One region of the Teredinibacter turnerae T7901 genome, then DNA from elsewhere that is predicted to be linked to it. Evidence: predicted binding sites of a transcription regulator. Region 1 holds the regulator's gene; the other holds the start of a gene.
The links. The regulator PhoB, encoded in region 1, activates phosphate uptake and scavenging genes when phosphate is short. The targets are predictions, from matches to a motif close to TGTCATAAANNTGTAACA.

Region 1 (15,401 bases):
AACGCGCGGAAATTCAGCGATTTGTCGATGTAGTACTGCGCCAAGACTCTGGCCAGCACAGATTTGCCAACGCCACCTTTTTCACCCCCAATAAAATGAATCTTTGCCATACCCTGTTTCTCCTTTTTCTTTTTGCTGGATCACGAAATGTGTTGTTTAGCTCTGGCGACTGGCAACTTGTCGCCTCTAAGCCTCGTTTTGATATTCTAATAATGCATTGTCCGGGAAAATCTTTTCACCTTCGCGAAAGGGCAGATAATTTCGGCCATCCTGACAGTATGCGTCCGTCTGGTTTTTTTCTTCATCGCAAAAATGCACAACCGCATCTCTAAACGCCGGATGCGCTACCCAGTGGTAGGAACAGGTTTTTACCGGCGTGAAACCCCGCTGAATTTTATGTTCGCCCTGGGCACCTGGGTCAAAACGTGCCAGACCTTCTGCAATAGCGTATTCAATACCCTGGTAATAGCAGGTTTCAAAGTGCAAACCGTCGACATCCAACTGCGTACCCCAGTAACGCCCGTAAAGGGTAGTGCTGTCACGAAAATACAAGGCCGCAGCCAACATTTCTTTATCCAGTGATTGATGGTGAGCGCTTGCCAGCATAATCTGCTCCGGCATGGTTTCCACCACTTGCTTAAAGAATGCGTTGTTCAAGTACCCTTGGCGCCCGCTACGCTTGAAATAAGTGCGGTGATACAAGGCGTAAAACATCTCCCACTCATCCGCGCTGACCTCGGTCGCGCCGCGCATTTGCAGGTGTAGACCCTGCTCTTTAACTTTTTGGCGTTCGCGCTTCAATGATTTCCGTTTGCGCGAATTGAAGCGGGATAGAAAATCGTCAAAATCACGATATCCGTTGTTAAACCAATGAAACTGGCAACCTTGCCGTTCGATAAGGCTTTCTCGCGCAAGTAAATCGCGCAGCCCCGCTTCCGGAAAAAGGCAATGAAAACCAGAGCCATCCGTGTCGCCCAGCACTTGCTTAAGCGTATCCACGATTAATTTTACGGTCTCGACTTTTTGTGCATCGCCTAGCTCGCTGGCAAACGCGATACGCGGCCCAGTGGCCGGCGTAAAGGGTACCGCGTTAATTAATTTGGGATAGTAATCAAGCCCTGCGCGCTGATAAGCATCGGCCCAGGCCCAATCGAATACATACTCACCGTAGGAATGTGTTTTTTGATAAAGCGGCACAACCGCAACACGACAATCATTGTGCTCAACAACCAGGTGCATGGGTTGCCAGCCAGTAGCTTCGCAGACACTCCCGGACACTTCCAGCGCGTGCAGGAACTCATAACGTGTGAAGGGATAGTCGCTGGACCACAAACTTTGCCAGTCCTGCAGGGATATGTCGCCGATGCCTGATAGGAAAAATGTACGCATGGGGGAGACCTCACGAAATCCCCCGCGTGCTTGTCTACGAGGGTTGCTGCTCGGGTGAACTCTGAATAACGCGTTTGATAGGAAAATGACAGGAAAAGGTGCTGCCCTTGCCGACCTTACTGCGAATTTTCAAATCCGCATCATGGCGCAGCAGGATGTGTTTGACAATGGCAAGTCCGAGCCCAGTGCCACCGGTTTCGCGCGAGCGACCCGCATCCACCCGATAAAAACGTTCAGTCAGACGCGGAATATGGCGCGACTCAATACCTTCGCCATTATCCTTCACCTTAAGCACCAATTCATGGGGATCGCTGTTGACCAGAATGGAAACTTTTTTTCCATCTGGCGTGTAGTTAACAGCGTTATAAACCAGGTTGGCGATAGCGCTACGCAGCTCGTCCTCCTGCCCCATGATTTCGATGCCTTCGCCACAGTTAATTAAGAATTCGTGGCCGCGCTCGCCGCTTAGCGCGCGGCCTTCCGCCACGATCTGCTCCAGGAGAGGCAGCAGAGGAACCGGGCGCTGGCCGAAATCGCGGTCGTCAGTTTCCAGGCGGGAGAGGGTGAGCAGGTCGTTTATCAGGCGATTCATGCGGCTGGTTTGTTCCAGCATCTGTCCCATGGGTTTGTCCCAGCGTTCAGGCAATACGCCGGTATCGGCCAGGGTTTCCAGGTAACCGCTAAGAACGGTTAACGGTGTTCGCAACTCATGAGAAACATTTGCCACGAAGTCCTGACGCATCCGCTCAAGGTTGGCAACGCGGGTTACGTCACGCGCAATAATCAACCGGTCACCGTCGCCAAAAGGATGAATAAAGAACTGAAGGTGCTGACCTTCATGGCGTACCGAGTAGGTATCCAGCGGCTCCTTATAATCGCCGCCTTCATAGTATTTGATGAACTTGGGGTTGCGCAGGTAATTGGTGACCTTGTGGCCTATATCCAACGGTTGGAAATCAAACTGCATTTCGGCGGCGCGATTCCACCACTCGATGTTGTGGTGCTTGTCGACAATAATAACCCCGTCGGTCAGTGCCGCCGTCATCTGCTGGACCCGCTCCACAACCTGTTGCAGGCGCAGCTTGTCTTTTTCATAGCGGCGGATGATGAGTACCACGTCTTCCGCAATTTCCGCCCAAACGCCTTCCAGGTTGTTTTCCTGCAGACCGCGCTGGCGGGTCGCCTCCACCCAGGATTCCAATTCGGAGATGCGCAGCATAAGGCGTGCGCCAAACACCAGCGCGGCCACCAGCAGCATCATAACGACGTGGTCGAAAACCAGGCCAATGCTGAAACCCACAATGACGAACAGCAGCAACCAGCGCAGTTCGGCCGCTACGCCTTTACGAAACATAAGCAGAACCGGGAAGTTTATTCAGCAGCAGCGAGAAATTTTGCTGAGAACCGGTAGCCCGCACCGCGCACGGTTTGCACGAGGCGATCGTGGTTTTCCAGCTTCAGGGCTTTGCGTAAACGGCGAATATGAACATCCACAGTCCGCTCTTCCACATACACGTTGCCACCCCACACATAATCCAATAACTGATTACGTGAGTATACGCGCTCCTGGTGGGTTAAGAAAAATTCCAACAAACGGTATTCAGTGGGGCCCAGCTGAACCGGCATCCCGGCGATGGTAACGCGGTGACTGGTAGGGTCGAGACACAGGTTTTCTACGGTTATTGGGTCGCCACTTGAAAGGGAATCACTGCGGCGCAATACCGCCTTGAGACGGGCAACCAGCTCGCGAGGGGAAAATGGCTTGGTGATATAGTCGTCCGCACCTATTTCCAGGCCCTGTATTTTGTTGTCCTCTTCGCCTTTCGCCGTGAGCATGATAATTGGTATTTCACGGGTCACTTCTTGCGATTTCAACCGACGCGCGAACTCAATACCACTCACGCCAGGCATCATCCAGTCCAATAGAATGAGATCGGGGCGGGTGTCCACCACGATTTGGTGTGCCTCCTGGGCATCGGCAGCTTCCAGCACCGCATAATCGGCCATCTCGAGGGCCACACGGAGCATGTCGCGAATCGCGCGCTCGTCATCGACCACTAGAATCTTTTTTTCAACCATGGAGGTATAACCTAAAGTCTTAGAATAAGGTGGAGTATCTGCAGTAATTACAGGTGCGCAATAGGGCAACCTGAATGACCCAAGTCACGGGCATTAAATAAAGCTTTTGTTTCGATTTTATGACATCGGCCGTATTTCGCCACCGGCGTCTGTATTAACGAAATCAATGGCTAGCGAAATTGATAATCGCAGACAATACCAACGAAGATCACAATGCCGACCCAGTTGTTGTTCAGAAAGGCTTTGAAGCAGGCATCGCGCTGCCGCTCGCGGATCAGCAGTTGCTGATAAATCATTAGCCCGGCCGCGGCCGCCAGGCTGAGGTAATAAAAGGTTCCCAATTCGAATTTGGTACCGACCATAAGCAGCGCGATCAGGGTCATCATCTGCAGACAGGCCGTAATGGCTTTATCCTGTTCACCAAAAAGGATGGCTGACGATTTCACTCCGATTTTGAGATCATCATCCCGGTCGACCATCGCGTAAAAAGTGTCGTAGGCCACCGTCCAGAGTAAAACTGCGGTATAAAGTAGCCAGATATGGCTACTCAGTTCACCGGTCTGCGCAGCAAATGCCATCGGCACGGACCAGGCGAACGCGGCTCCCAAAACCACCTGCGGCAATTGGGTATAGCGCTTCATAAAGGGGTAGCAAAAGGCCAGCGCGATGCCGCCGACCGACAGGTATACCGTAAGGTCGTTGGTTTGCAGCACCAATAAAAATGACGCAAGACTGAGTACCGCAAACAACGCGGCCGCCTCAACGGGAGACACCAGCCCAGTGACCAATGGCCGGCTGCGGGTGCGCTCTACGTGGCCGTCCACCTTGCGGTCGGCATAATCGTTGATCACGCAGCCGGCGGAACGCATCAATACTACCCCTACAGTGAATATCACCAGCAGGTCCCAGCGCGGCACACCACCGGCCGCTAACCAGAGTGACCAGAGCGTAGGCCACAACACCAGGTAGATGCCGATAGGGCGATGCAGGCGCATCAATTGCAAGTAAGCACGCCACTTGGGCATCGGCTGGGGAGAAACTTTTGGGGAACTTGTGTTCATTGAACCGCGCTTTGAAGCTGTTTTATAGTGATTATTCTACCCGGAGCCCCTCTCATGCGTAAAACAGATCTTGTGAAGCAGCTTTGTACACTCGGCGAACTCAACCGCGTTCAGGCAGATGATGTGGTCGAGGCGATTGTCGAACAGGTGACCAATGCGCTGGCCCGCGGCGAGCGGGTACAACTCCCGGGCCTCGGCAGTTTCTCTGTGCGCCACCGCAATGCGCACACCGGAATCAACCCGCAAACCGGCGAGGCGTTGCGCATTGCGGCTAAAAACCAGATTTTTTTCAAGGCAGGCAAACGTCTGCGTGACCCCTTCCAGCACAAGGAATAATTCATGATTCGTCTGCAACTGCACTGGCAAATACTGATTGCCATCGGCCTCGCTATCGCAGTGGGCCTGGGCATCAACCTGCTCTCGCAAAACAACCCTGCCAGCGCGGCGCCTTTCCTCAGTACGTTCTCGTTTGTTGGAACGCTCTTCCTAAACGCACTAAAGATGATCATTGTGCCACTTATTTTATCGTCCATTATCAGTGGCATCAGCACCCTGGGCAGCAGCAATGACTTGCGCCGTCTGGGTGGTAAAACGCTCGGCTTCTACCTCGCATCCAGTCTGTTTGCTATTTTAATGGGGCTTTTCCTGGTGAACATCATCCAGCCCGGCATCATAAATGGAGAGCCGGCAGGTGAGCGCTTGAACCTCAGCAGCCAGGAGGAGGTGGGCGCCAATCTCGATAAGATTGAGGGGCGTGGTACGGGTGACGTCGCCGCTGTATTTCACCGCATGCTGCCACCGAATATTGTGCAGGCAGCAGCAGAAGGGCAGATGCTCGGACTCATCTGCTTTGGTTTGTTATTTGGCTTTTTTATGACCCGAATTGCGTCGCCCATGCGCGAAACCCTGGTTAATTTTTGGCAGGGTGTTTTCGAAACCATGATGGGCATAACGCTGTTCATAATGAAGTTCACGCCCATTGGCGTATTTGCCCTGGTAGCCAATACAGTCGCGTCCACCGGCTTCAAAGCGTTTGTCCCGGTGTTAACCTTTTTCTTTACTGTGGTGCTGGCCCTCGCCGCCCACACCTTTATCACCATGCCGCTCATTTTAAAATTTCTCGCGAAGGTGAATCCGGTTGGTCAGTATCGCGGTATGACTCCAGCCTTACTTACGGCATTTTCCACCGCATCGTCTTCCGGCACCTTGCCTATCACCATGGAGTGCATGGAAAAAAATGTGGGGCTTTCCAACCGCACAGTATCCTTCGTGTTGCCGTTGGGCGCGACCATCAATATGGATGGCACCGCGCTCTATGAGTGTGTTGCCGCCATGTTTATCGCTCAGGCCTACGGCCTGGATCTCACCCTGGCAACGCAGTTCACCATCGTCACCATCGCGCTGCTCACCTCCATTGGCGTAGCGGGAATCCCCTCTGCAAGCCTGGTGGCAATCGCAGTTATTCTCAGTGCCATTGGCTTGCCATTGGAAGGGATCGGAATGTTGCTGGTAACCGACCGAATTTTAGATATGATGCGCACCGCAGTGAACGTATTCAGCGACAGCTGCTGCGCGACATTTATCGCCCGCAGCGAAGGCGAAACAACCCAGATCGCCGCGAAATCCTGACCGCTGCTCATGCCAGGGGCATCGCGATTGCGATGTCCATGCATTTTGCGGATGATACGCCACCGACACTTTTTCTGACTCTCCATTGCGCGAGGACGCTTTATGGCGCAACCCCTGCCTAGGCCCCGCCTGTTTAGTCGGGTCGGCAACACCTTTCTCGCCGGCATACTTGCCGCGCTTCCATTAACGCTCACCATCGCCGTCATCGTATGGGCGGCCGATCTGTTGCACCGCTATCTCGGCCCGGAGAGTTTTATCGGGCGACTATTTGGTAATATCGGGCTGAACTTCGTGACGTCCGAAATTACCGCCTACGCTATTGGGGTAGCGAGTGTGGTGGCAGTGATCTACTTGCTGGGTGTGGCGGTGCAGTCCCGATTGCGCCACCAGTGGCAGGGCTTAATGAGTGGTCTACTGGCGCGCGTACCCTTTGTGCGCTCGGTGTACCAAACGCTCTCGCGCATTGTCACCATGTTTGATAAACACGAGGAAGCCCAGTACAAAAGCATGCAAGCCGTGTTGTGTTATTTCGGCGGTGATCGCAGTGGCATGGCCGTGCTGGGCCTGCTCACCAGTCCCACACCGGTATTTATGGGCGGTCGCGAACACTATGCGATTATGGTCCCCAGCGCACCAGTTCCCTTTGGCGGCGCCATCATGTATGCGCCCGTGGACTGGGTGCAAAAAGCGGATTTTGGTTTCGACGGGCTGTTCAATATTTACATGTCGATGGGAGTAACCTCCGGCGACTACTTTAAACAGCCGCCGGACGAACCTAGAACGAAATAAAACTGATTGCGCGGGTCATCAGTGATTTGCGCGCTTCAAAGCTGCGGTAGTGTGTGACGATGTGTTCTTTGGGGTCCACAAAACAGTGGACCGGCGCATCACTATGCAGATAGAGGTCTCCCAGCTGCGCGTGCATAAATACTTTGTAAATGGCCAATCGCGCATCGTACCGGGTCGAGTGGTAATCCACATAGGAACGCACTAACTGGTCGCCGAAACGGTCTGCGGTTTTGTTGGTGCAAACCCGCGCGGCATCGTTAATATCAAACGGCGTGAGATTGTAATTCCTGCCATGGTCCGCATATTTATCCGCACTCTCCCACCGGGAAAAATTCTGGGTCAGAAAGTACACACCCAGGCTCAGCAGGGCACAGACACCGGTTCCTGTCAGCAGACGCATTGCCTTCTGACAACGCTTATTGCGCAACAATCCGCCAAAACCCCGCATAGTCGTGGGTTTGTTAAGTGCTTGAGTCGTCGCCACTGCAGTACCTCCAATCATCATTAAACAAGCTGATCAGTTTTTAATCTTCAGCATGTTATTGATAAATCAGTTTGCAGAGGCTGACAACGTGTTAAACGCGCCACTCGAGACGGATTTCTTCTAGTAGATAGAACCGGCCAAACTTAAGGAATCCGGTGCCATAATTGACGGGAATATAGATGATATACGCGCCATAACAAATCAGGCGCGCATTTTTTCGGCGATTGCGTCCAGGTCGTCACCGGCCTCGAGAATATTTTCCACGGTAATACGGGCCGTCTCTGGGTCCAGGTGCAACTCGGCAAACGCGTGATCAGTTATCGGGCGAGTCAGTCGATTGCCAAAACCTGCATTGGCCAGCATCTGCTGAGCAAGACCCACCAGCTTGGCATACACCGCATGCTCACCTTGGTAATTCGGATTGTGCAGGTGCCGTAACGCGATCACGACTTCCTCCGGCATATTCCAGTTGTCCATCAACCAGGCGGCAATTTGATTGCCCGTCATGCCCAGCTGATGTTGTTCAACACAGGCGCTGGGAACGTGGGAATTCGCCTTCGCCATGCGTTCAATACTGGCAAAGTAGGGCGGAAATACGTCGGCGAGAATCAGATAGCCAAAATTGCTCAACAAACCCGACAAATAGGCCATGCCGAAACCTGGCCGGAACGGGCGTTCGATACTGGTGACCAGACCTTCCACCGCGGCCGCCGAGTAGACCGCATCGCGCCAGTAGCGCGCGATTTGCTGGGGTGTCAGCACCTGCATATTGACGGTTTTGCCGAGCGATAAGCCCAGAGCCAGGTTGAGCACCATATCGAAACCCAGCACTCGTACAATTGCGTCGTGCACGGACTTAATCCGGCCCGGCGCAGAATAATAGGGCGACGCCGCCCAACTCACGACCTGCGCCGCAAGGCTCGGGTCGATCTCGACAATATTCGATAGATCGCTGATATCGGCGTTAGGGTCTGCGCGCAGTTTGATAATGCGCTGCGCGGTTTCGGGCAGTGGCGGCAGCTCGAGGGTTTCGTCCAGGCGCTGCTTTACGCGCTTTTGGGTAAAGCGCTTCACCGAATCGAGAATCTGCGCCTCCTCTTTGTCGCCATCGAAACTCAACACAGGCGCATCCAGGGCGCAGGGCAGCACTTCGGAGGTGGCAATAATGCTCTGAAAATCCGCGCGGCTCAGCTCGAGCATATTGGTGCCGGTACCCGACTCCAGCCAGAGCGTAGATGCCTGTACCAAGCGTTCATCGACCACTGTAGGCATGCTCTGCCAGCGCGGCAGGGCGGGGATACAGGTCAACTGGTGCTGCTGCAGCAAGGGACGTACATCGTCGAGGTTAACACCCTCGAAATTGCGCTCTGTATGCCGCGACAGGCTTTCCAGGTCCACCAGCGAACCCGCTGGCAGCAGAACCTGCACCCTGCCATGCGCATCCTGCAACAATACGGATTGCACGATACAGATATTTTGCATCTGACTGGACCCAAGCGGGTGTCCAGAGCGATCCATCGGCGCAATGTTGTAATTCACCTTCTGGGTGTCCAACATCTCCTGAATACTGGCGGGTAAAGACACAAACGTTCTCCTGCTACTAACCGCATTAACATTGCGCCGTCAGCGATGAAAAGTCGCACGACGGCAAAATGCTAATGGCGCTGAATACTTTTTTAGCACTATAGTTCATATCCTACCGACTAACGCCTCAGATGTTGATTTATGCGTCAGAACTTTTTTTCATAGAAAACGCGACAAAAGGATTCCGGAGCCCGGTCAGCTGCATTCCCGGTGAACTATATTCCCAGTTAACTAACAGCTCGACCGCCGAACGCTCGATACTGGAAGGAGGGTAATAAGGCAAACGCTACTACGCGTTAATATAGGCTTGTTTGTCGCCAATCCAGCGCTGAATGAGTTTTTCGCACACAGCTGGTTGATGGTGAAGGTACTGTTCGCCCAACTGGTGAATCTCTGGCAGTAGGTGCTCGTCACGCACCATATCGGCAACGCGATATTGCATATCGCCGGTTTGGCGGGTACCCAGCACTTCACCCGGCCCACGCAACTGAAGGTCTTTTTCCGCCACCAAAAAGCCATCGTTAGTTTCACGCAACACCTGTAGCCGCTGGCGCGCCTGCTCACTCAACTTATCGCCGTACAGCAGTACACAATGACTCGCGGTAGTTCCTCTGCCCACGCGACCACGCAACTGGTGCAGTTGCGCCAGCCCCAGGCGTTCCGGGTTTTCAATGATCATCAGGCTCGCGTTGGGCACATCCACGCCCACTTCGATGACCGTGGTAGCCACCAGTAACTGTAGCTCCGCCGCTTTGAACGCTGCCATCACCGTTTCTTTTTCAGTCGCCTTCAGACGCCCATGCACGAGGCCGATGGCGATATCAGCGAGTGCCTCGCGCAATTCACTGGCGGTTTGCTCCGCATTGGCGGCGGCGAGGGATTCCGACTCCTCCACCAGTGTGCACACCCAGTACACCTGGCGCCCTTCGGCACAGGCCGCGCGAATGCGTTCCACCACCTGCGCGCGACGCCGCTGACTGATCAACACGGTATTTACCGGTGTTCGCCCAGGCGGCAATTCATCAATAACGCTGTAGTCAAGTTCCGCATAAGCCGCCATCGCCAGGGTGCGAGGAATCGGTGTCGCCGTCATAACCAACTGGTGCGGGAGCTGATCGTCCGCATTGGTTTTACGCAAACTCAATCGTTGGTCGACACCGAAACGGTGCTGCTCATCCACAATGGAGAGCCCCAGCCGCGCGAAATTTACCCCTTCCTGAAACAGTGCATGAGTACCGACAATTACCTGAGCTTCGCCGCTAGCGATGCGCTCCAGAGCATTGCGCCGCTTGGCGACAGTGAGCTTGCCGACCAGCCATTCCACCTGGAAACCGAGGCCGCTCAACCAGCCGTCAAAATTGCGAAAGTGCTGCTCGGCCAAAATCTCCGTGGGCGCAACTACCGCCACCTGGAAGCCGCTGTCGATTCCAGCGAGTGCCGCCAGCGCGGCCACCAGCGTTTTACCCGAACCCACGTCACCCTGCACCATCCGTAACATGGGGCTCCCGTTTGCCAGATCGTTAAAAATTTCGCGGCAAACCCGCTGTTGCGCGCCTGTCAGGGCAAACGGCAGCTGTGCGAGAAAGCGTTCTTGCAGGCTGGTGTCTAGGGTAAGCCTCGGCGCTTTTTGGCGGGCCGCTATCGCGTGAAGTTTGCGCTTGACGAGAAAGTGCGCGAGCAGTTCCTCGTAGGCGAGGCGCTGCTGACTAGGGTGGTGCCCTTCGAGCAGCGATTTAACCTGCACGGAATGTGGCGGTTGGTGAACGCACAGCAAGGCCTCGCTCAGTGACTCACAGGCAAAGCGCTGATTCACGTCGCGCGGCAGGTACTCATCGGGTGGAGACTGTTTGATTTTTGCCAGCACCTGCTCGATAACACTGCGCATCCGCTGCTGGGAAACGCCCTCGGTAAGGCCATACACTGGAGTCAGGGTATTGTCCAACGGCGGTGGTGCCGCAGCGTCAATAACATCGTATTCCGGGTGATAGAACTCTAGCCCGGAGCTGCCCAGTCGCGGTTCGCCGTAGCAGCGCAGCAGCGTGCCGGGCTCGAGGCGGTCTTTTTGGTAAGCCGTAAAATGATAAAACCGCAAGCAGGTCTGGCCGCTTTCGTCCTCCAACTGTACTAACAAGCTACGCTTGCGACCGAAGGTGACCTGGGTTCGCAATACCGCGCCCTGAATCATTACCGAGGTATTCAGTTGCAACTGCCCCAGCGGCGTAATACGGGTTCTATCGAGGTAACGCAACGGCAGATGGAACAGTAAATCCTGCTGGCTGTGCAGGCCGAGCTTGGCGAAGTTGGCGGCGAGTTTGTCACCCACACCTTTTAGCTCGGTGAGAGGTCGCTGTGCGAGACTGAGGGAGGAGGGCGATGCGGTCACAGGTAGGTGCGTTGTTACAGTCAGTGAAACGCAGAGGTTACCAAATAACAGACGCGCACCCCAGTATTGGAGTGCGCACAGATTTATCCAGGCGACAAGCGCGTATCTGCGATGCTAACGCTCTTTTCTTCTTAGAGCGCTACACGCTTACCGCTGGCGTTAGAGCGATGGGCCGCTTCGATAATTCGAATGTCCGCCAACCCCTCTTCCCCTGGCACCAGTACCGGCGACTTGTGGAAGATCGCCAGTGCGTCGTCGTCCATTTGCCGAGCCTGCTGATTAGCAACCGTTTTGTCGAGCAGTACACCGCTACTGGTTCGGCCTTTCACCCCGGAATAGGCCTGCATAGGCTCCAGCTCGTACCAGCCCTTGGTGCAATTCGCGCGCAGCATATTCATATTCTGACCAACACTGGTGGCACATTCAGCGATAACACCCCCGGGAAATTCCAGCGTTAGATAGGCGGATTCATCCACTTCTTTGAAGACGTTCTTGCGCTCGACTTCAAGTCGGGCAGTCACGGCGACTGGCTCGCTGCCTGCGGTATAGCGCGCAGCATTAATCGGGTACACCCCCATATCGTAAAGCGCGCCACCGCCGAGTTTGCGGCTTAAACGCCAGTTGTCCGGGTTGGGCGCTCCCCCGGCGTAACCGGCTTTGGCAATAATGTTTTTTAATTTGCCATACGGTTGCGAGCTCGCGTAAGACATTACCGTGCGCGTGTTCGGCTCGTGTTGCATGCGATAGCCTACCGCCAGCTGAACGCCATTTTTATTGCAGGCACCAATAATCGAGAGACATTCTTTTTCGGTCATCGCCATTGGTTTCTCACACCACACATGCTTACCGGCATTGGCCGCAATGAGCGCGTATTTCTCGTGCAGCCCGGTGGGAACCACGATATACAAGACGTCGATGTCCGGGTTATCAGCCACCTGGTGCATGGTTTCGTAGGAATAGATATTACGGTCGGCGATGCCATATTCCTGCTGCCACTGGGGAACCTTCTCCGGGCTTCCTGTCACCAGGCCGCGCAATTCGCAGTACTGAGTAAGTTGCAGTGCAGACGCGAGTAGATCGCGACTGTAATAACCCAAACCGACCAGCGCGACACCAATTTTGCGTCGGCCGGGTTTGGCGATTGCGAGAGGGTTGTATGACGGCGAAGCCGCCAACGCCGCACCCATCAGGCCCTGCTTGAGAATACGACGGCGGGAAGAAAGCTGACTCATGTAACCTCCATCAATGGGTAACCCATTTGTTATCGTTATAGCTCTGAAGAAGAGGAACTTGCAGTTGCATTTGACAGCGCGCCGTCAACACACGGTGAACCAGGCTAGGCGCTCAGCACACCGCATTTATCAGGAATACGCTACCGATCAGACTAGATTAGGTCTTGAGGGCGTTTAACCCACACCAGCAGGCGGTTGTTTGCAGGCATGGGATTGTCTTCAAACAAATGTAAACCGTGGCTCAACGCTAACTGGTCTACCTTTTCGAAGTCGCGAATACCACGCTCCGGATCTGCCTCTTTCAGCCACTGATCAAAATCACGGTTGCTGTCGCTGGTATAGGTACCATGGTAATTAAACGGGCCGTAAAGCGCAAAAACCCCGCCCGCCGGCAGATTGTCTGCAACGCGCTCGATCATCGCACAGGCCAATGGCCAACTCATGATGTGGGCAGTATTCGCGCTAAAGACCCCATCGCAGCCGGGTGCAGGCCACTCAGGATCGCGGATATCAAAGGTAAGGGCGGGAAGCAGATTGGGGCTTGGGCAGCTAGCACGCCACAGCTCTATACCTGCGAGGTTTTGACTGACGTCGGTCGGCTGCCACTTTAAGTGGTCAAGATGCGATGCGAACCAGCAGGCATGCTGGCCTGTGCCACTGCCGATTTCCATCACCCTGCGGCAAGGCTCGAATACCCGGCGCAAAACACACAGTATCGGTTCCTTATTATTTTCGCAGGCCTGACTAAAAGGCTTGACGTCTTCTTCCATGGTCCCTCCGGGGTAAGCGTTTTACAACGCCTGACGGTTTGCTCATACCAGTGAACGTTTGTGCGTATTTATTTTCTTGTGTACAAACCACTGCGGCTGCGACGCGGCATCAAGAACACAGAATGGCGCATCATGCACCATTTTACGCACGCATATCCATATTTAACAGCTTATATACCGACCAGTACTGGGATCTGCAGCAAGAATTTGACCACTACTTCGCCAAGGCAGCAGATTTAGTGCGTTTTTAACGAGTTGGGGAGGGTAGAGTCGTGCACAAATTCCTGTTCGAGTGTGTCGATAAATACCGTCTTGGGCTGCCCCCCTAACTAAGCGCCTGCTATCGCTTTTGAGATCACCTCAAATTTTTCGGGGTCGTTATCGACAAAGCGAACCACAATTTTAAGTTTGTTGGTGTTTGGATGATTTTCCACGGCTTGCAGACTGTGGACATACGCGTTTAAGCGGGCCAACGCTTTCCCGTCTTTGTTTTCCAGATCCACGACGGCCTGGTCAAAAAGTGTGGGCAACACCTCCGGACGCACCATGAATCCGCTCATCGCCTGCAGCGACAATTCCCGGACCATCACCTGGCAGGCCGTATTGGGGAACCGCAGCTGCGCTTTACCTTCAAATTGACCGCTCTTTTTTTGCTTGGCCACAACTGCTTTCGCGGGCTTGGCAAATAATGGATTTGCGGCAGCAACGTCCTCTGGAGCGACCGTTTTAGCCTGCGCATTACCACCGGTAAGCACATCCAGCGAACCAAAAGCACTGGTTTCCTGGCGCGGTCGTCCTTCGTCTTTATACCCAATTTTCTTGAGCTGCTTGCCCACTTTGCGCCGCAGTTCCTCGGCGGTAAAGGGTTTGCCCAAATAGTCGCTCACCCCGGATTGAATAGCCTGTACCACGTGGTCGCGGTCGCCTCGGCTGCTGATCATCACAAAAGGCATACTGGGGTTGCGCGCCTCGGTGCGCACCCAGCGCAACAACTCCTCGCCACTCATTTCGGGCATTTCCCAATCGGATAACACCAGATCCATTTCGTTGTTTTTAAGGATCGCCAGCGCGCGGCGGCCGTCTGTAGCCTCGTGCAACTCCAGGTTGGTGATAAACTGACGCAAAGTGCGCTTAATGGTATCCCGGACAAAACTCGCGTCGTCCACTACCAGTACTCGCAAGGCCATGGGTTCCCCTTCCAGAGGCGCGAGCTTTCGCCGTTATTGCTTGCGGGTAAACACCCATTGACCGGCGTCGGACATAGCGCTGTTGTATTGATAACCGTCCCAGTCAAACTGTTTAATCAACTCCGGGTCGGTAATTTGATTCTTAATAATATAGGCGCTCATCCGGCCCCTCGCCTTTTTAGCGAAAAAGCTGATGATTTTGTAGGTGCCGTTTTTCCAGTCCTTAAACACCGGCGTGATAATTTGCGCTTGCAGGTGCGCAGGCTTAACCGATTTAAAATACTCGTTAGACGCCAGGTTAATCAGGGTGTTGCTGGCGAGCTTTTTGATCGGTTTATTGAGCTCTGCGGTAACCTTGTCACCCCAGAAGGCGTAGAGGTCTTTACCGCGGTCATTCGCGAAGCGGGTACCCATTTCCAGTCGGTAGGGCGCAACCAGATCCAGCGGTTTAAGTACCCCGTACAGGCCGGATAAAATCCGCAAGTGCTGCTGCGCAAAATCGAAATCCTCAGCCGAAAAATTGTAAGCGTCCAGGCCCACGTAGACATCGCCTTTAAACGCCAGCAGCGCCTGTCGCGCATTTTTTTTGGTAAGCGGTAATTGCCAGTCCTGAAAGCGATCGTAATTCAGCAGGCCGAGCTTATCGCTTATGCCCATCAATTGAGAAACATCCTGAGGCGCGAGTGTTTTCAACCCGTCCATCAATTCACTGGCATCGTCCAACAATGCAGCTTTCGTGCTTTTGGCGGTAGGAACTGGAGAATCGTAATCTAGGTTTTTGGCAGGGGAAATAACAATCAGCATGGCCGTTTTT
Region 2 (15,401 bases), 1.6 Mb from region 1:
CTCGCTCTGAAGGCTTGATACGTCGGTAAGGGATGCCGCATTTGCCCCGTTCGCGGCGGACACTGTAGCAGCAGAAGTTACTCCGCCAGACGGTGTTAGTGGCGAGGCCGTGCCGCGACCACTTGAATGAATATTGCTGGCAACAATTTGAGAGGAAGACACTTCTATTCCAGATGCGGGCATTGCCGAATCTTTCGCCGGGTGTTCAGCCGACAACAATGCGGCATCGCTCTCAACCGCACCATCGGCAATACCACTATTGGCTTCGGCCTTTATAGGAGCCTGCTCTAACGACGCAGCGGTGTCTGAGTTGGAGCCCAGCGCTTCCTGGGTTGCCGTTATACTCTCGCGTTCTTGCGTTTCAGTTTGGCCTGCGCTATCGCCTGCTAACGGAATCTCAGCGGCCGCTTCAGCCGGCTCCTCTTTTTTTGCCGATGAGCGCACGTCTTGCGCACGATCGGCTTTTTCCTCACTCCGGCTATCCGCTTGCGCTTGTGCTTTACGCTCCTGATCGAGCGCGTGCCGAAAAGTATCGCGACCGTCTGTGGACGCAAAGGAATCCAGCTTTTTAGCCGCGTGCTTTTGAGTAGATACAGTGTCGAGCGAGGAAGCGCTTTCGAGTAGAGATTGCATTAGCCACACCTTCATGTAGGGCTTAGTCAGACATTACTCGGTAGAGCAAAGCCTGTGCCATATACAAAGGGGCCAGGTTAACGTAGTAATCAGGCGATAAGTTGGGTTAGCTCAGCGGAAACAACGGCAAAATCTTGCTCAATAGCGGTAAAAAGTTGCTCCATGCCGGCTGGGTCCTGCGCGCGCGCTTTCTGCTCAAGTTTCTCACACAAATCGGCCAAAGAATTCGCACCGATATTGCGGCTACTGCCTTTTATACCGTGGGCTTCGTGATTAATAACGGAGAACTCAGGCGTCAACAGCGCGCTGCGTATAGCATCTATCCGCAACGCGCAATCGCGATTATAGGTTGTTACCAGCTCGACAAATTTGTCTGCCAGGAGCTCGCGCAAACTGGCAAGCATCGCGGTGTCCAGCACTACGTTATTCTGCATTAATCGTGACCGTCGTCGTAAGTCCAGCGGAAATTCACTTCGATATCATTGCCGGGGGGATGAATAGTGAGATTTTCGCAGATTGATGTGAGCAGCGACAGACCGCGGCCGAAATAATCCGGTTTGTCTTTCGTTTTTTCGGCGCGCTTGCCAGGTTCGAACCCTTTACCGCTGTCTCTCACACGAATGGTCAGCATTCCACCATGTGGCGCGGCGTGGTGTTCCAGATCGAAACTCACGAATCCTTCTGCCAACTCAGACAGCCTCTGACGACGCAATCGATAGAACTCAGTAAAACCGGCTGGGGTGTCTTTAAGGCGCGATTCCAAGCCTAACACTCCATGCTCAAGAGCATTTGCGTAGAGTTCAGACAATACAGTGTACAAAGTTGTACTGCGATCTTTTAACCCCGGCACCTCCGAAATAATATTCACCAGAAGCGGCAGAGGATCGAACTCTTTTAGACTGGTCGAGGCAATCGTAAATGCCATCGACCAGTCGACCAAACGGCTTTTCACATGGGTGTGAACATCCTCCTCGGGGAGGCCAATTTCCACATCAGCAACACACACCTCTACCAGCGAAATATCGTCGTCTTTATCTGTTTCGCCAATATGCCCATGCACTTCGCGCAGAATCTCATCAAACAGCACTGGCAAGCCCATATGTCGATGCATCAACTGCTTGAGGCGTTCCTCACCAAACATACTGCCGGTTCGATCGCGCGCTTCAACGATACCATCGGACCACATGAAAAACCGGTCGCCAATATCCAGCGGAATGCGACGCGTCGATTTTTCGAAATCCTGCTCCGCGAGAACCCCCAGTGGGAGATTTTTGGATTGCAACAATTCGTAACTGTGGGTTTTGGCGCGGTATAAATAGCTTTCGGGCAAGCCGCCATTCCAGATGCGCATACGGCGTTTTTGAATATGAATATCGATGCAGGTTGCACAGCAAAAAAAACCAACCGGTAATATCTGATGCAACTTTGCATTGATCTCCTTCATGATGTCCGGAAGGGAAAACCCTTTGCGCACCATACCGTAGAACGTTGACGCCAGCGGCATAGAACCAATCGCCGCCGGCAGCCCGTGCCCCGTAAAGTCACCCAGTAAAATCATTACACTACCACTGGGGCTTACCTCCGCAACGAGCACGTCCCCATTAAACACAGATAACGGCGACATATAGGAACGAATAATATCGAGGTCGAGGCAGCCCGAATGGGCAATTTTGTCGTATACCTGCTTAGCAACCGTCTGCTCTTGGATAAGATGCTGGTTGTGAAGCTCGATTACAGATTTTTGGTGGGCCAGGGTTTTATGCATATCCCGCATACGGGAAAATGCTTTTACTTTTGATTGTAAAACAACCGGATTATAGGGCTTGGGTAAAAAGTCGTCGCCGCCGGACTCAATACACTCCACCAGGGATTCTTCACCGGATAGCGAAGTCAGAAACACGATCGGAATAAATTCGTCGCCCGCGAGCGCACGAATTTTACGTGCCGCTTCAATGCCCCCCATTACGGGCATCAGTACATCTAAAAATATGAGATCGGGCTTGGAGGCTTGGAAAGATTCGACGGCTTGAGCGCCGTTCTCCACGAGGGTAGGCACGTATCCGGCGCGCGCGAAAATAGACTCTAATATTAGGCGATCTGCGGCAGAATCTTCTGCAATAAGTATGTTGAGTGGGCTTTCACTCTCTTCTGACACGTATCACCGCCTTAAAAAATGAAGCTTCCGCGTCGACTGCCAATGGCGAAGCCCAAGTCGCGTCGCAACTTACGTCTCCGGGAGCGCTCGAACCTACCACTACTGAATTGTAAATAGCTGTTCGAAACTGGAGATAGCGAATATTTTCTTCACCTCTGGGCTGCAATTATTGATGACAATATTGGCGTTATCGCCGCCAGCAAAATCCCGTAAGACTAATAACATCCCCAGTGCGGAACTATCCAGATGAACGGTGTCCTTTAAATCGACACAATATGACTCCAATGAATTGGAATCCACTTCCTCATAAGCCCGCCGGAAATCGTCAAGGGACGATGCATCGAAACGCCCGTCGATAGAGATTTTCAATATTTTTCCATCATTGGAAACATCTGAAGTTATTGCCATGTCGCAGTCTCTTGTTTTTCCTGTCTCTGGTACCTTGCCCAACATCACCGAGCGAAAGCCCTTCAACCAACGTTTTACTGATAAGCTCTTGTAAGTATATACCGTGTTATCTTATCCAGCGGTAAAACCTGGTCTGCGGCACCTAATTTTACTGCTGCGCCAGGCATCCCCCAAACCACGCTTGTTGCTTCATCCTGTGCAACTGTCACACAACCTGCCTGCTTCATGCGCAACAAAGCCGCTGCCCCATCCGCACCCATACCGGTTAGTATCACGCCCATGGCTTTGGCGCCCACATGTTTGGTCACCGAGTCAAAAAGCGCCTCTACAGAGGGGCGGTGACGGTTGATAAGATCATCCGTACCAAGTTGACAAATATAGCTGCCCTGGCGCTCTATCACACGTAAATGTGCATCACCCGGGGCGATATAAACGGAACCAGGTTCAATTTTTTGATTATTTTCGGCTTCGTAAACATGTACAGCCGAAAGCGTATCTACACGCTTCGCAAAGGACGAACTGAATACCGCGGGAATATGCTGCGCGATAACCACGGCGGGTGAATTGGCGGGCAGCGATTTCACCACATCTTTAATCGCCTCTGTGCCACCGGTAGACGCCCCAATGGCACACAAAAAACCGGGTTTTAACGTTTTGCCATAGGTGAGCGCCGTCGCGACGGCCGAATCTGGAGTTTGTGCTTTTTTCTCCTCTATACGAGGCGCTACGTTAGCCCGCGCGGCACAAAGCACTTTTTCAATAATTTCTTCACTGTATTTTTCAAGCGCCACAGCGCCTTCAGTCTTAGGTTTAGGAACAAAGTCAACAGCGCCTAATTCAAGAGCTTCCAGGGTGGCAGGGGCGCCCTGCTGGGTGAGAGTGGAAATCATAACCACGGGCATTGGCCGCAAACGCATCAGGTTTTTGAGGAAAGCTATGCCGTTCATGCGTGGCATTTCTATATCTAGCGTGAGTACATCCGGGTTAAGCTGCTTGATCATTTCTCGCGCTTCGTAAGGATCAGATGCGCTGCCCACAACATCGATATTTTCATGCCCCGACAAAATCTCAGAAAGAAGTGCACGTACGAGTGCGGAGTCGTCGATAATCAGAACTTTTACCGGCCCACGTTTAGCCACAAATATTCTCTCCACCTTTATCACACTTACTTAAGCAAAATACGACCGCCCTAAGGGTAAAACAGTAAACTGCCAGTTAAAACAGTTCGATATCGCCCTCTGCGGGTTTGGACACCATAGAATCCAGATACGCCTTCTCACGTCGCTCAATAGTGGTATTTGCTCGTGTGCGTAACTTTTTCAGTTTCACGGCGCCCGTATCTGGAAAATAGAGTACTTTTCTGGGGTAATCATGCCCCAGATCTTGCGCAGCAATGGCTAAACCATCCCGCTCCAGATAATTCAACAAGAAATCGATATTGCGCTTGCCGACGTCGATATTTGTCATACAGGTAAGAACCCGGCCACCGCCGAACACTTTCACTTCGAGCCGTTCGCGCTTGCCACCTTGTTTTAATATGGCATTAATCAAATACTCCATCGCCCAGTTGCCATAACACAGCTCTTTGTTCACAGCGTTTGGGCGTGTAATCATGGAATCGCTGGACGCCACCGGCAACATAAAGTGGTTCATACCACCGATGCCAATCACCCGATCTCTAATACACGCCGAAATACAAGATCCCAATACCGTAACAATCATTTCGCCGGTTCGACTCACATAACATTCACCCGGCAAAATTTTTGCTGCAGCGGTGTTCATTCGCTTATCCCAATAGCGATTAATATGTTCAAACCCTTTAAGCGGTCTTTCGGGTTTGTAATCTGAACTGAACACTGGGCTTTAAGCTCCTCTGGACGGCTCAATGGGCCTTTTTGTAGATGGTTCGACCAAGGGCTTGAAAGCGATTGGTTACATTGTGCAAATTTTCCGAATGCCCAATAAACAAATGGCCATCGTCAGTTAAAATATTGGCATAGCGGTCGAATAGTTTTTTTTGCGTGGGAGCGTCGAAGTAAATAACTACGTTACGGCAAAAAATTATGTCAAACGGCCCCTTCATTGGCCAATCTTGGAGCAGGTTGAGCTGTTTAAACGTAATCAAATCGCACACGCTGCTTTTAACTCTTACCCACTCGTGATTTTTATCCGTCTTTAAAAATCGCCGGTATTCGTCTGGAATATTTTCCGCCCGGTCAACCGGGTAGACGCCGTTCTTGCCTTTGTTAACAACATTAGTATCCAAGTCGGTCGCGAGAATACGAACATCCCAACCAGACAGCGACGCTAACGAGCGCAGAACCATCGCAATCGAGTATGGCTCTTCTCCGGTTGAGCACCCAGCAGACCACACCCGAAGGCGCTTGGTTTTTAAATTTTTGCGCATAAGCTGGGGCAACAGTTGCCCAGCCATAAAATCGAAATGATGTTTTTCCCGGAAAAAAGACGTTAGATTGGTGGTGATGGAATTAATAAACTCCACATGTTCGCTGCAATTTTCCTGGTCTATCAACGCGCAATACTGATCGAATGAATTCAGTCGCAATGCGCGCAGCCGCCGAGCAAGGCGGCCGTACACCATATTTTTTTTGTGATCAGACAGGCTAATTCCCGTCAACTTATAGGCAATGGCCTTTATCATCCCGAAATTTTTTTCTGTCATCGGGAATTCTTTGTCGGAAAATTCGTCCCTCGCTGTCGCTAACACTTAGGTCACCCGTCCGCCGAGTTAAAAGTCTTCCCATTCATCGTCAGCCGCAGAACTCCGTGATGAAGTCGCTGGCGCTGACGCCGTACGAGACGAATTCACAGCCTGGCGTTTTCTCGCGGTGTGCATCTCCAGCGTTTGACGGGCTTCGTCGTTTTTACCCACTACCGAGAAGAAATCTACAATCTGGTTCATGGCGCGAGCCTGCTCCGCCATGGATTCACCTGCGGCAGAAACCTCTTCTACCAAGGCCGCGTTCTGCTGGGTCATTTCATCCATTTGCGCTACTGCTGTATTCACCTGCTCAATACCCGAGGTTTGCTCTTTGGAAGCATCGGCAATTTCCCGCATCATCGACGTAACTTCTTCCACCGATGCGACAATCTCACTCAGAGTGGTGCCGGATTCGTTCACCAATGCGGTACCATCCTGAACTTTCTTCACGCTATCGCGAATCAAGTCTTTAATTTCTTTGGCCGCTGCCGCCGAGCGCTGGGCAAGATTGCGTACCTCACCCGCGACTACCGCAAATCCGCGCCCCTGCTCACCAGCGCGCGCAGCTTCTACTGCGGCGTTCAAAGCAAGCAGGTTAGTCTGGAATGCGATTTCGTCGATGACGCCAATAATATCGCTGATACGTTTACTTGCTGCGTTGATTTCGTCCATCGAATTCACTGCGCGACTCACCACTTCACCACCGGTGCGCGCTTTGTTTTGCGCATCCAATGCGGAAGTACTTGCCTGCGCCGCGTTGTCCGCACTTTGCTTCACCGTAGAGGTCATCTCCTCCATGCTCGATGCAGTTTCTTCCAGTGACGAAGCCTGCTGCTCAGTGCGCTGGCTGAGATCCGCATTGCCCTGCGCGATTTCATTTGCCGCAGCGCTAATAGAACCAGCGGCAGTACGTAACTTACTAATAACATCGGTAAGTTTATCCGCCGTTTCGTTCGCATCGTCTTTCATCCGACCAAAGGAACCTTGATAATCCCGAGTAATTCGCTCAGAAAGGTCTCCGCGAGCCATCGCGCCAAGCATACGAATAATATCGTTCAGCGCGACTTCGGTTGTACTAATAAGGTCGTTCAACCCTTTCGCCAGCACTTCAAAAAATCCGGTTTTTCCATCCAGTACAATGTGCTTACTGAAATCACCGGACGATGCGGCCTCGATTATTTCATCCACCTCCCGTTCAATAGCCACTTCTTCTGTACGATCCTTCCATTCCACAACAGTGCCTATGCGCTGACCGTCAACCGTTACCGGGTTTGCCGTTACAGTGAACGTACGCCCTCCCACTTCGGCTTTTCCTTCGTAGGTGGATTTTAAATTGTTTACGAGGCCTCGTTGGTGAGCAGGATTTTTATGGAAAATATCCATATTCGCGCCCATCAGCTTGCTGGCATCGAAGCCGGTGAGAGACTTGCGAAGATCGGACTCCGCATTTTTCATCATGTTTACGACAGCCGCATTCATATAGATGATGTTTGCATCGTTGTCTGCAATCATCACATTGGTGGTCACATTATCCAGTGCTTGCCGCACCCGGGCATTTTCTTCCGCTTCGGCTTTTTCCACCCGTTCTTTGGCAACCGCATCTGTTCGGTCATCCCATTCAACAACGGTACCGAGATGATTACCTGCGCTGTCATGTATTGGTGTTGCGATCAAGTTGAAATTCAATTCACCTACATCCAGGCTAGTTTTATAGGGTTGTTTCAAAGTTGCGAGCATCGACCGCTGATGCTGCGGATTTTTATGGAATTGATCCACATTAGCGCCCATTAACTGGCTCGCATTAAAGCTGGGCAGTACTTTTCGCAGCTCGCTCTCCCGCCGCTCCATCATTTTGCGAACGGCGTTATTCATGTAAATAATATTGAGATCCACATCCGCCATCATCACCGAGGTATTACACACATCCAGCGATTGACGAATACGGGCGTTTTCCTCCGCAAGGAGCTTCTCTTTCAACTCCTGTGCGAGACGTTCTGTTTTGTCGTCCCACTCCAACACCAACCCGAGTCGCTTTCCGCTAGAATCCTTCCAGGGTGAAATAATCAAGCCAAAAGTCAGGCCAGAAATCGTAAAATCTTTTCGGTAGGTTTCACTAATACCGGATAAGCGCTGTTTCAATTCACTATCGGAAGAAAAAAGCGTACCCAAATTAAAACCCATGATGGAGGATACACTGAAACCTGGAACGTCTTTGCTCAGCAGACTCTCGCGCTGGGCGAACATCTCTTTGATAACCTTGTTGAGGTAGATCACTTCCAGCTGCTCATTAACAAACATCACCCGCGACTGACAAATATTCAGCGCATCCGCCAACTCTGCAAGCTTTCGGCTTTCAGCTTCCTGGCGTTTTTGTTCGGTAATATTGATCGCGTACTTGATGACTTTATACACGCGGCCATCGCGGCCTTTTAACGGGTTGTATGACCCATCGATCCAGATCTCATCCCCGTTGCGGGCAAACCGTTTAAACTGCGTCTGCTGCCTCTCACCTCGAGCAAGGGATTCCCAAAACTGGCGGTATTCGTTAGAGTTCCCATACTCCGGTTCAACAAACAGACGGTGATGTTTACCAACGAGTTCCTGGGGGCTGTAGCCCATGGTGCTCGCAAAGTTTGTGTTGGCGTATAGAATATTACCGGATGGGTCAAACTCAATAACTGCCATTGCATCGCTGGCCGCTTCTAGCTTTAGCTTTAACTCATAGGTGTCATCTGACCCAAGCCCGAGCTTGGAAAGGATACTAGTCATTTTTAAGTTCCTTAATCTCTTCTGAACTTTTTCGCAATGGGATAGAAATCCCCCGCCACCGAAAGCACTGCACGAACCCAAGGGTTCTTACGCCAAACAGTCACTTTCAGATTGGAATACCAAATGATCATTTCGACCAATTACCAAAATCTGGTGTGCTGTTGCACACCCTTCGCGTCCATAGGAAGTTGCACCCACGATGAAAAGACTGCAACTTTACTTTCCAAAATTCTATTTTTGCTAACCCACCGAAGTTTGAATTTGCTTGGCGACATTAGCGAGGTTCGGTACGTCCTCTAACGTTAACAGCTCATCAATATCCAGCAGAATGACCATTTTGTCTTCGACGTTAACCAGACCTTTTACAAAATCGGTATTCACAGCGTTCGATAAATCGGGCGGTGGCCGCATATCTTTTTTGCCGAGTGAGTACACATCCGACACGGCATCCACAACAATACCCATTACCCGATACTCGCTGCTTTCTGATTTAACCTTGAGCACAATCACCACCGTTACCGGCGTGTAATCAATGGCTTCCATACCAAAACACTGGCGCAGGTCAACGATTGGAACGATGGTGCCGCGCAGATTAATTACACCCTTGATATGAGCAGGCGCATTCGGCAGCGGTGTCGCACTCTCCCAGCCGCGAATTTCCTGTACACATAAAATATCGACCCCGTACTCTTCACCAGCCATAATGAAGGTCAAGTATTGATCTGTCTGGTGACTATCGGGACTGATACCGTCACCTGCATTCGCCACGTTTGCCACCACGGCACTATCGGCATTTGCGTTAGCCTGCATATTCACCTCACTATTAACCCGGCAGCCTCCGGGGCTACACGAAAAGAGTCGAACCTATCCTTGTTTCTACTTTCTTCGCTTCTTCACTTTTTAAAAACTCTCAGGCTTTTTAAACCCGACTAGCTGGCAAGCTGAGCCAAACCCTGTAAACCTTCTTGCGACATACGCGCACGCGCGCTCGTTTGCACAAATTTATCGCCAGCAAGTTTGACGATGCCGGTAATATCCAAAATCAATGCAACCGTGCCATCACCCAGTATTGTTGCTCCAGAAATTCCATCAACCCTTCGGTAGTTTTGTTCCAGGCTTTTAATCACAACTTGCTGTTGCGCCAAGAGTTCATCTACAACAACGCCTACTTTCCCACCTTCGTAATCAACCACTACGATGAGAGAATGGTCCATATCTATCGCATCTGGCTGAACTGTGAATGTTTTGTATAATTCAATAATAGGCACATAATCATCACGAAGTTTAAAAACATTACAGCCACCAGCGACCTTGTTAATAAACTCACGGCGACAATGCAACGATTCAATAATGGAAACAAGCGGAAAGATATAGGTGTTATTGCCCACCCGTACTAACTGGCCATCCAAAATCGCGAGGGTGAGCGGCAAACGAATCGTGATAGTTGAGCCTTTGTCTTTTGTAGAGCGTATTTCAACAATACCGTTAAGGGCTTGGATATTGCGCTTAACCACATCCATACCTACGCCGCGACCAGATAAATCACTGACTGCCTGCGCCGTTGAGAAGCCGGGCTGAAAAATCAGATCATAGGCCTGTTCATCAGTGAAGGTTTCGCATTCCAAGGGCGTTACCAGATTTTTCTCAATGGCCTTTTCAATTATTTTTTCTCGATCCAAACCCTTGCCATCGTCACTGATTTCAATCACCACATTGCCGCCCTGATGGTAGGCATTCAAGGTTATTTTACCGTTTGCGGGTTTGCCTTTTGCCAGCCTGTCCGCTGGCATCTCGATGCCGTGATCCACCGCATTTCTTACCAGGTGAACCAGCGGATCACCTATTTTTTCCATCACGGTTTTATCGAGTTCGGTGTGTTCACCGAGCATTTCCAGTTGAAGATCTTTACCCAACGCCTGACCTAGATCTCGCACCATGCGCGGAAAACGGCTAAACGCAAAACTGATTGGGAGCATGCGAATTCGCATGACTGACTCTTGCAGCTCACGCGTATTTTGTTCCAGCTGGCTAAGACCCTCGAGCAATTTTGGCAGCCTGTTAACGTCGAAATCGGTGCCCAACTGGCCAAGCATGGACTGCGTAATAACCAGTTCCCCAACCATATTGATCAGGTTATCTACCTTATCAATACCGACCCGGATGGACCCCGTTTCCGCCGATTTTTTAGCGGGTGCCGGTTTGGCTTTTGGCGCACTCTCAGCAGGTTTCGCTGTTGGCACGCTAGCCGTACTTTCGGCCGCTACCTGCGGTTTGGTCTGTGGTATCTCAGGCGGTGAAGCTGCTGCCACATTCGTCGGCGGGGTTTGGGCTTGCGGCGCCTTTTGCTCCTGAAGTACATCCTTTGTTACCCGATCTGCAACAGGCTTGGGTTTACTGTTGCTCTCTTGCGCAATAACCAACTCGGCGTCATCAACTACCCATTCAAAAACAGCTTCAATACTTTCCTTTGTTGCAGAGGACGATACAAGACTGAGCTCCCAACTCATAAAACAGTTTTCACAGTCAAACAGGCTCAGGCGTGGAAGTTTGTCCACAAAAGCCGTTGCGGTGAGCTCCCCTAACTCCGCGAGTGAAGTAAACAGGCGCAAGGGTTCATTACCAGTGTGCAGAATTGTGGCGCCGGGTTTAAATAAAATTTTCCAGTGACTCAAACCCTCGGTCTCGTTGATACCCAACTCTGACTCGTCGATCACCCATTCAAAGATTTCCTGAATTGCCGATTTCTCGCAATCGGACTCAAGCAAAATACGCCAGCTTAAATAACAGGATTCAGCATCGAATGCGTTAAATGCCGGTAGGTTAGGTGTGCAGCTTACGCTCAATAGTTCTCCGAGATCGCCCATATCACGGAGCATTCGCAGAACATCATTACCGGTTTTAAGAATGTCGCTGCCGGGAGTAAATCGAATTTCCCACAGAGTCGGCCCCTGGGGATCTTGCTCTGGTGCTTGCTCCGGAGCACATTCCTGCGAATCGGTTACGTCCGAATCAGAGGACAACATGCGGGCAAACTGGTGCTTTAGCTCCATGGACAAAGGTGTGTGCCCGTCGTCACCGCCCTGCAATAGCTGGAGCATCTCGCGCATGCAATCCACGGACTTCAAGCAGAGGTTGACGTCGTCGCCGGAGAATTTCCGCGTGCCCGCACGCACTTGATCCAGTATGGTTTCGAGGTCGTGAGTAAATTCCGAGACGGAGGTAAAGCCAAACGTAGCACTACCGCCCTTGATGGAATGTGCGGCACGAAAAATTGCGTTAATAGTTTCACTGTCGATATTGTCCGGATCGAGCTCCATGAGCGCGGACTCCATAACATCGAGCCCTTCAAAACTCTCTTCGTAAAATACCTGGTGAAATTGCGCGAGATCTATCGTCATGATCGACTACTCGTTTGCCTCTTTATTTCAAGCAAAACCCGCCATCAGCAAGGCTGGCGTGCGAAGCTACAACACTTTACCGATAGTGGCGAGCAGTTGATCGGGATTAAACGGTTTCACGATCCAACCGGTTGCCCCAGCCGCCTTGCCCTCTGATTTTTTATCGACGCCAGATTCCGTCGTCAACATCAAAATCGGCGTAAATTTGTATTCTGGAAGCTGGCGTAGCTCTTTAATCAGAGAAATACCATCCATGTTCGGCATATTGATATCTGAAATTACTAAATCAACACCAGATTCGGCCTTCGCAAGGCTCAGTGCTTCAACCCCATCGGATGCTTCGCACACTTGGTGACCCGCGCCCTTCAAGGTGAAACTGACCATCTGCCGCATTGATGCCGAATCGTCAACGGCGAGTATTTTTGCCATAGAGCTAATCTCCAATCATCGAACAAGGAACACTCTGAACCTGATCAACGTACATATTGCGTTAAATTTTTTTGCGGCTGCTTTGGGTACCGGCATCGCCACGCATAAAAAATTTTCAATCGACAACGTTTTCTCAAGTACTAATGAATACCAATATAGGAGGCAACACCCAATATTTCCGCTGCTTTGCATAACTTTTCTGAAGGGTGATCCCAGGTAACATTGATTTGCCGCTCTTTTGTCGCTTGCACAAACGCTACCAACAGCTGCAACCCTGCTGTATCGGCTCGTACCACCCCCTCTCCCTTTAACACCACTTCATCACAATCCTGTTTATCCACCAGAGCCTCAAACTCTTCGTGCATACTGTGGATATTTGCAATTGTCATGTTTTCAGGAAGATTAAAATCGACTGAATGGGCCATTATGCACCTCCAAATCACACCACATAACTGAAAGGTTCCAAGCGCTGTTAACAGGCAACCCGATCCTTACCAGCATCATTTTTTGGGGTATAGCCACAGGCAATAACCCATTTCAGACTAAGTCTAGTCTGTGTTGGTCAACTTTCTAGCCTGTTCATTTTTTATTTAATTCGTCTAAGACAGGTACACACTAATAACTCAATACACGAACTTTTTATTGCTTATAACTTTTTAATGTCAAAAAAAATGCTGTAATTGTCGTATGCTTCTACTACTAAAAATTTGAGCGTTTAAGACGACGGAATTTATATAACGACCGGTCGTAAGACTAGTATTTTTAAATAAGGACTGCGAAAATTTCGCTGTGTTCAGCCAACGCAAAACTGGAGTGACTATGTTGGATAACGCGGGAAGGAAACTACACATCGCCGTGTTCGCGCCCTACCTACAGGGTGACTACATGGGGGAGATCATCAATCAACTGCGCGACAGCTGCAACCTGAAGCACTACCGCTTCAGCGCGGTTCGCACCAATGGCTTTGGTGAGTTCAATCTTGGTCTGGGCCTCGATCAGTACGACGGTATTATCGTTATCCGCAATGCTGTTAGCCCGAAGCTGATTGAGAGGATACAAAACCGAGGAATCCCATTACTTGCAGTGGCCCACGACTATTTCCCTTTGGATGTACCCATAGTTACCAGCGACAATGATGCTGGTACCGAGCTCGCCTTCAACTACCTGCGTGAACGCGGCCATAGTGAACTCTTGTTTGTGGGTGATATTACGCAGTACGATTTGCGCAAGCGCTACGAGCGCTTTGTTGAGCTATGCCGCGACGCGGACTTAAACTGCGGCACCGATCATATTATTTGTACCCCGAACGCGATTTTTTCCGGAGGGCTTGCCGCAGGCCGTGAGTTTCTGGAAAGAACTTCCCGTGCGAGCGGTGTTATTTGCGGCGCTGGCCACACCGCGATGGGCTTCGTGCGCAAGCTGCACGATGCCGGCATAAAGTGTCCTGGCGACATTGATGTTATTACCTTCGATGCAATACAGCTTATGCAGGCGATGACACCAGGGCTGCCGTATGTGGATCAAAATCTCGATGTGCTGGCACTTCGCTGTATCACGACTCTGGAAGGAATGATCCACAGCAGTACTTTACCCACTCGAGTAATCACTATTGCCCCAACTATCTTCGATAACCAAGGCGAGCGAGAAACCAAAGAATCTGCTCAAGCCCAAACTGACCTGTACCAGCTGGCGCAAACCGGAGCCGTGCTCCACAACAGTCTTGAGATAACCCAGGACATAGTGGCTACCAGGCTCGATAAAATAATGACCGTGGCCCCCCTGTTCGATCAGTTTATGGAATTCGGTGTTCTTTCTTGCCTGGTTCACGATGGTCAGCGACGGGCTCACTTGCATGTGCACAAAATTTTTACGCTGACAGATGTTTCCGTGATTCGCAGTAATCAGCGGGAATACACCTGCACACCAGACAGTTTTCCTCCACCGGCAATTAGGGATGAATTTAACGGGCAGCACAAAGTCACGATTCACTTCCCGGTCTTTAGCGGCGATCACATTTGGGGGGTACTCACATTCTTTGCCGATAAAACCTGCGATAAAGACGCGATCAGCTTCGTGAATTTTTCGAGTTTTATCGACAACATTGTGTTTAGCTACGGCAAGGTTTTGGAGGTACTAACACTGGAGCAGGAGCTGAAAAAGAACGAACGCAAGGCGCCGCATATTAATCGCGGCCCCATGCCCATTGGCAACCTGCCCAGCTTTGAGTGGGATCTGGAAAAGGGCTCGGTACAGTGGAGCGACATAGCACTAGAGCTGCTTGGTTTCACTACTGAACTGGAAAAAACCATTTATCGGAAAATGGAAATTTTCGATAGAGTCCACCCGGACGATGAACACAAGCTGCGCAAGGAGCTCACTGCTAGCTTATCCAACCTCGGCACACTGGCTACCGCAGCCAGACTAAAAACCGCCGAAGGGGACTATCGCTATTACAGTCTGCAGGGGGAAATTCTGCACGAAGAAGACAGTCGCGCTGTGCGTTACCGCTGCTGTCTTTCGTTGTTGAATTAGCGTCTGTTAACACTCATTCAATCTCGCTTCTGGGCGACCCACTCGTCCAGTGCTTTCTGCTCCAGCCGATCGTCTGCGTCGTGTTCTTCTTGGATATAGCGGGTACGCAAATCTTCCAGCGAGCGGGTTTTCAGATGGCTTTTGTGCCACGCCAGCTGCCGGTGCTGTAACTGCTGTTGCAGAAGGGCGATCTGGTGCTCCTGCCCGCTGATCGCAACGCTCAATTGCTGCAGGAATGCTCGTGTTTGAATGAGTTCGCTCGGTTTAACCGCACGGGTATTCGCCTGCATTCGCTCCACATAACCTTGATAATATTGCGTTAGATCTCGCAGTTGGTCCTCTGCGAGTTGGAGCG

Region 2: the regulator PhoB is predicted to act here: its motif matches at 13,162-13,179, upstream of TERTU_RS05905 (substrate-binding domain-containing protein).

The regions. Positions count from the first base shown of each region.
Region 1 is NC_012997.1:5,014,624-5,030,024, forward strand. Features, by position in the region: gene TERTU_RS20210 (P-loop NTPase family protein) at 1-110, opposite strand, end outside; gene TERTU_RS20215 (GNAT family N-acetyltransferase) at 187-1,389, opposite strand; gene phoR (phosphate regulon sensor histidine kinase PhoR) at 1,424-2,743, opposite strand; gene phoB (phosphate regulon transcriptional regulator PhoB) at 2,761-3,468, opposite strand; gene ubiA (4-hydroxybenzoate octaprenyltransferase) at 3,639-4,529, opposite strand; gene TERTU_RS20235 (HU family DNA-binding protein) at 4,584-4,865, shown strand; gene TERTU_RS20240 (dicarboxylate/amino acid:cation symporter) at 4,869-6,158, shown strand; gene TERTU_RS20245 (DUF502 domain-containing protein) at 6,261-6,947, shown strand; gene TERTU_RS20250 (hypothetical protein) at 6,934-7,431, opposite strand; gene TERTU_RS20255 (aminoacyl-tRNA deacylase and HDOD domain-containing protein) at 7,633-9,015, opposite strand; gene recG (ATP-dependent DNA helicase RecG) at 9,305-11,398, opposite strand; gene TERTU_RS20265 (Gfo/Idh/MocA family protein) at 11,530-12,630, opposite strand; gene TERTU_RS20270 (DUF938 domain-containing protein) at 12,783-13,400, opposite strand; gene TERTU_RS20275 (response regulator) at 13,730-14,587, opposite strand; gene yaaA (peroxide stress protein YaaA) at 14,621-15,391, opposite strand.
Region 2 is NC_012997.1:1,384,870-1,400,270, reverse strand. Features, by position in the region: gene TERTU_RS05965 (flagellar hook-length control protein FliK) at 1-648, opposite strand, end outside; gene TERTU_RS05960 (Hpt domain-containing protein) at 723-1,067, opposite strand; gene TERTU_RS05955 (SpoIIE family protein phosphatase) at 1,067-2,788, opposite strand; gene TERTU_RS05950 (STAS domain-containing protein) at 2,888-3,196, opposite strand; gene TERTU_RS05945 (protein-glutamate methylesterase/protein-glutamine glutaminase) at 3,271-4,335, opposite strand; gene cheD (chemoreceptor glutamine deamidase CheD) at 4,412-5,053, opposite strand; gene TERTU_RS05935 (CheR family methyltransferase) at 5,079-5,879, opposite strand; gene TERTU_RS05930 (methyl-accepting chemotaxis protein) at 5,946-8,687, opposite strand; gene TERTU_RS05925 (chemotaxis protein CheW) at 8,928-9,497, opposite strand; gene TERTU_RS05920 (chemotaxis protein CheA) at 9,617-12,085, opposite strand; gene TERTU_RS05915 (response regulator) at 12,152-12,514, opposite strand; gene TERTU_RS05910 (STAS domain-containing protein) at 12,655-12,939, opposite strand; gene TERTU_RS05905 (substrate-binding domain-containing protein) at 13,334-15,046, shown strand; gene fliJ (flagellar export protein FliJ) at 15,064-15,401, opposite strand, start outside.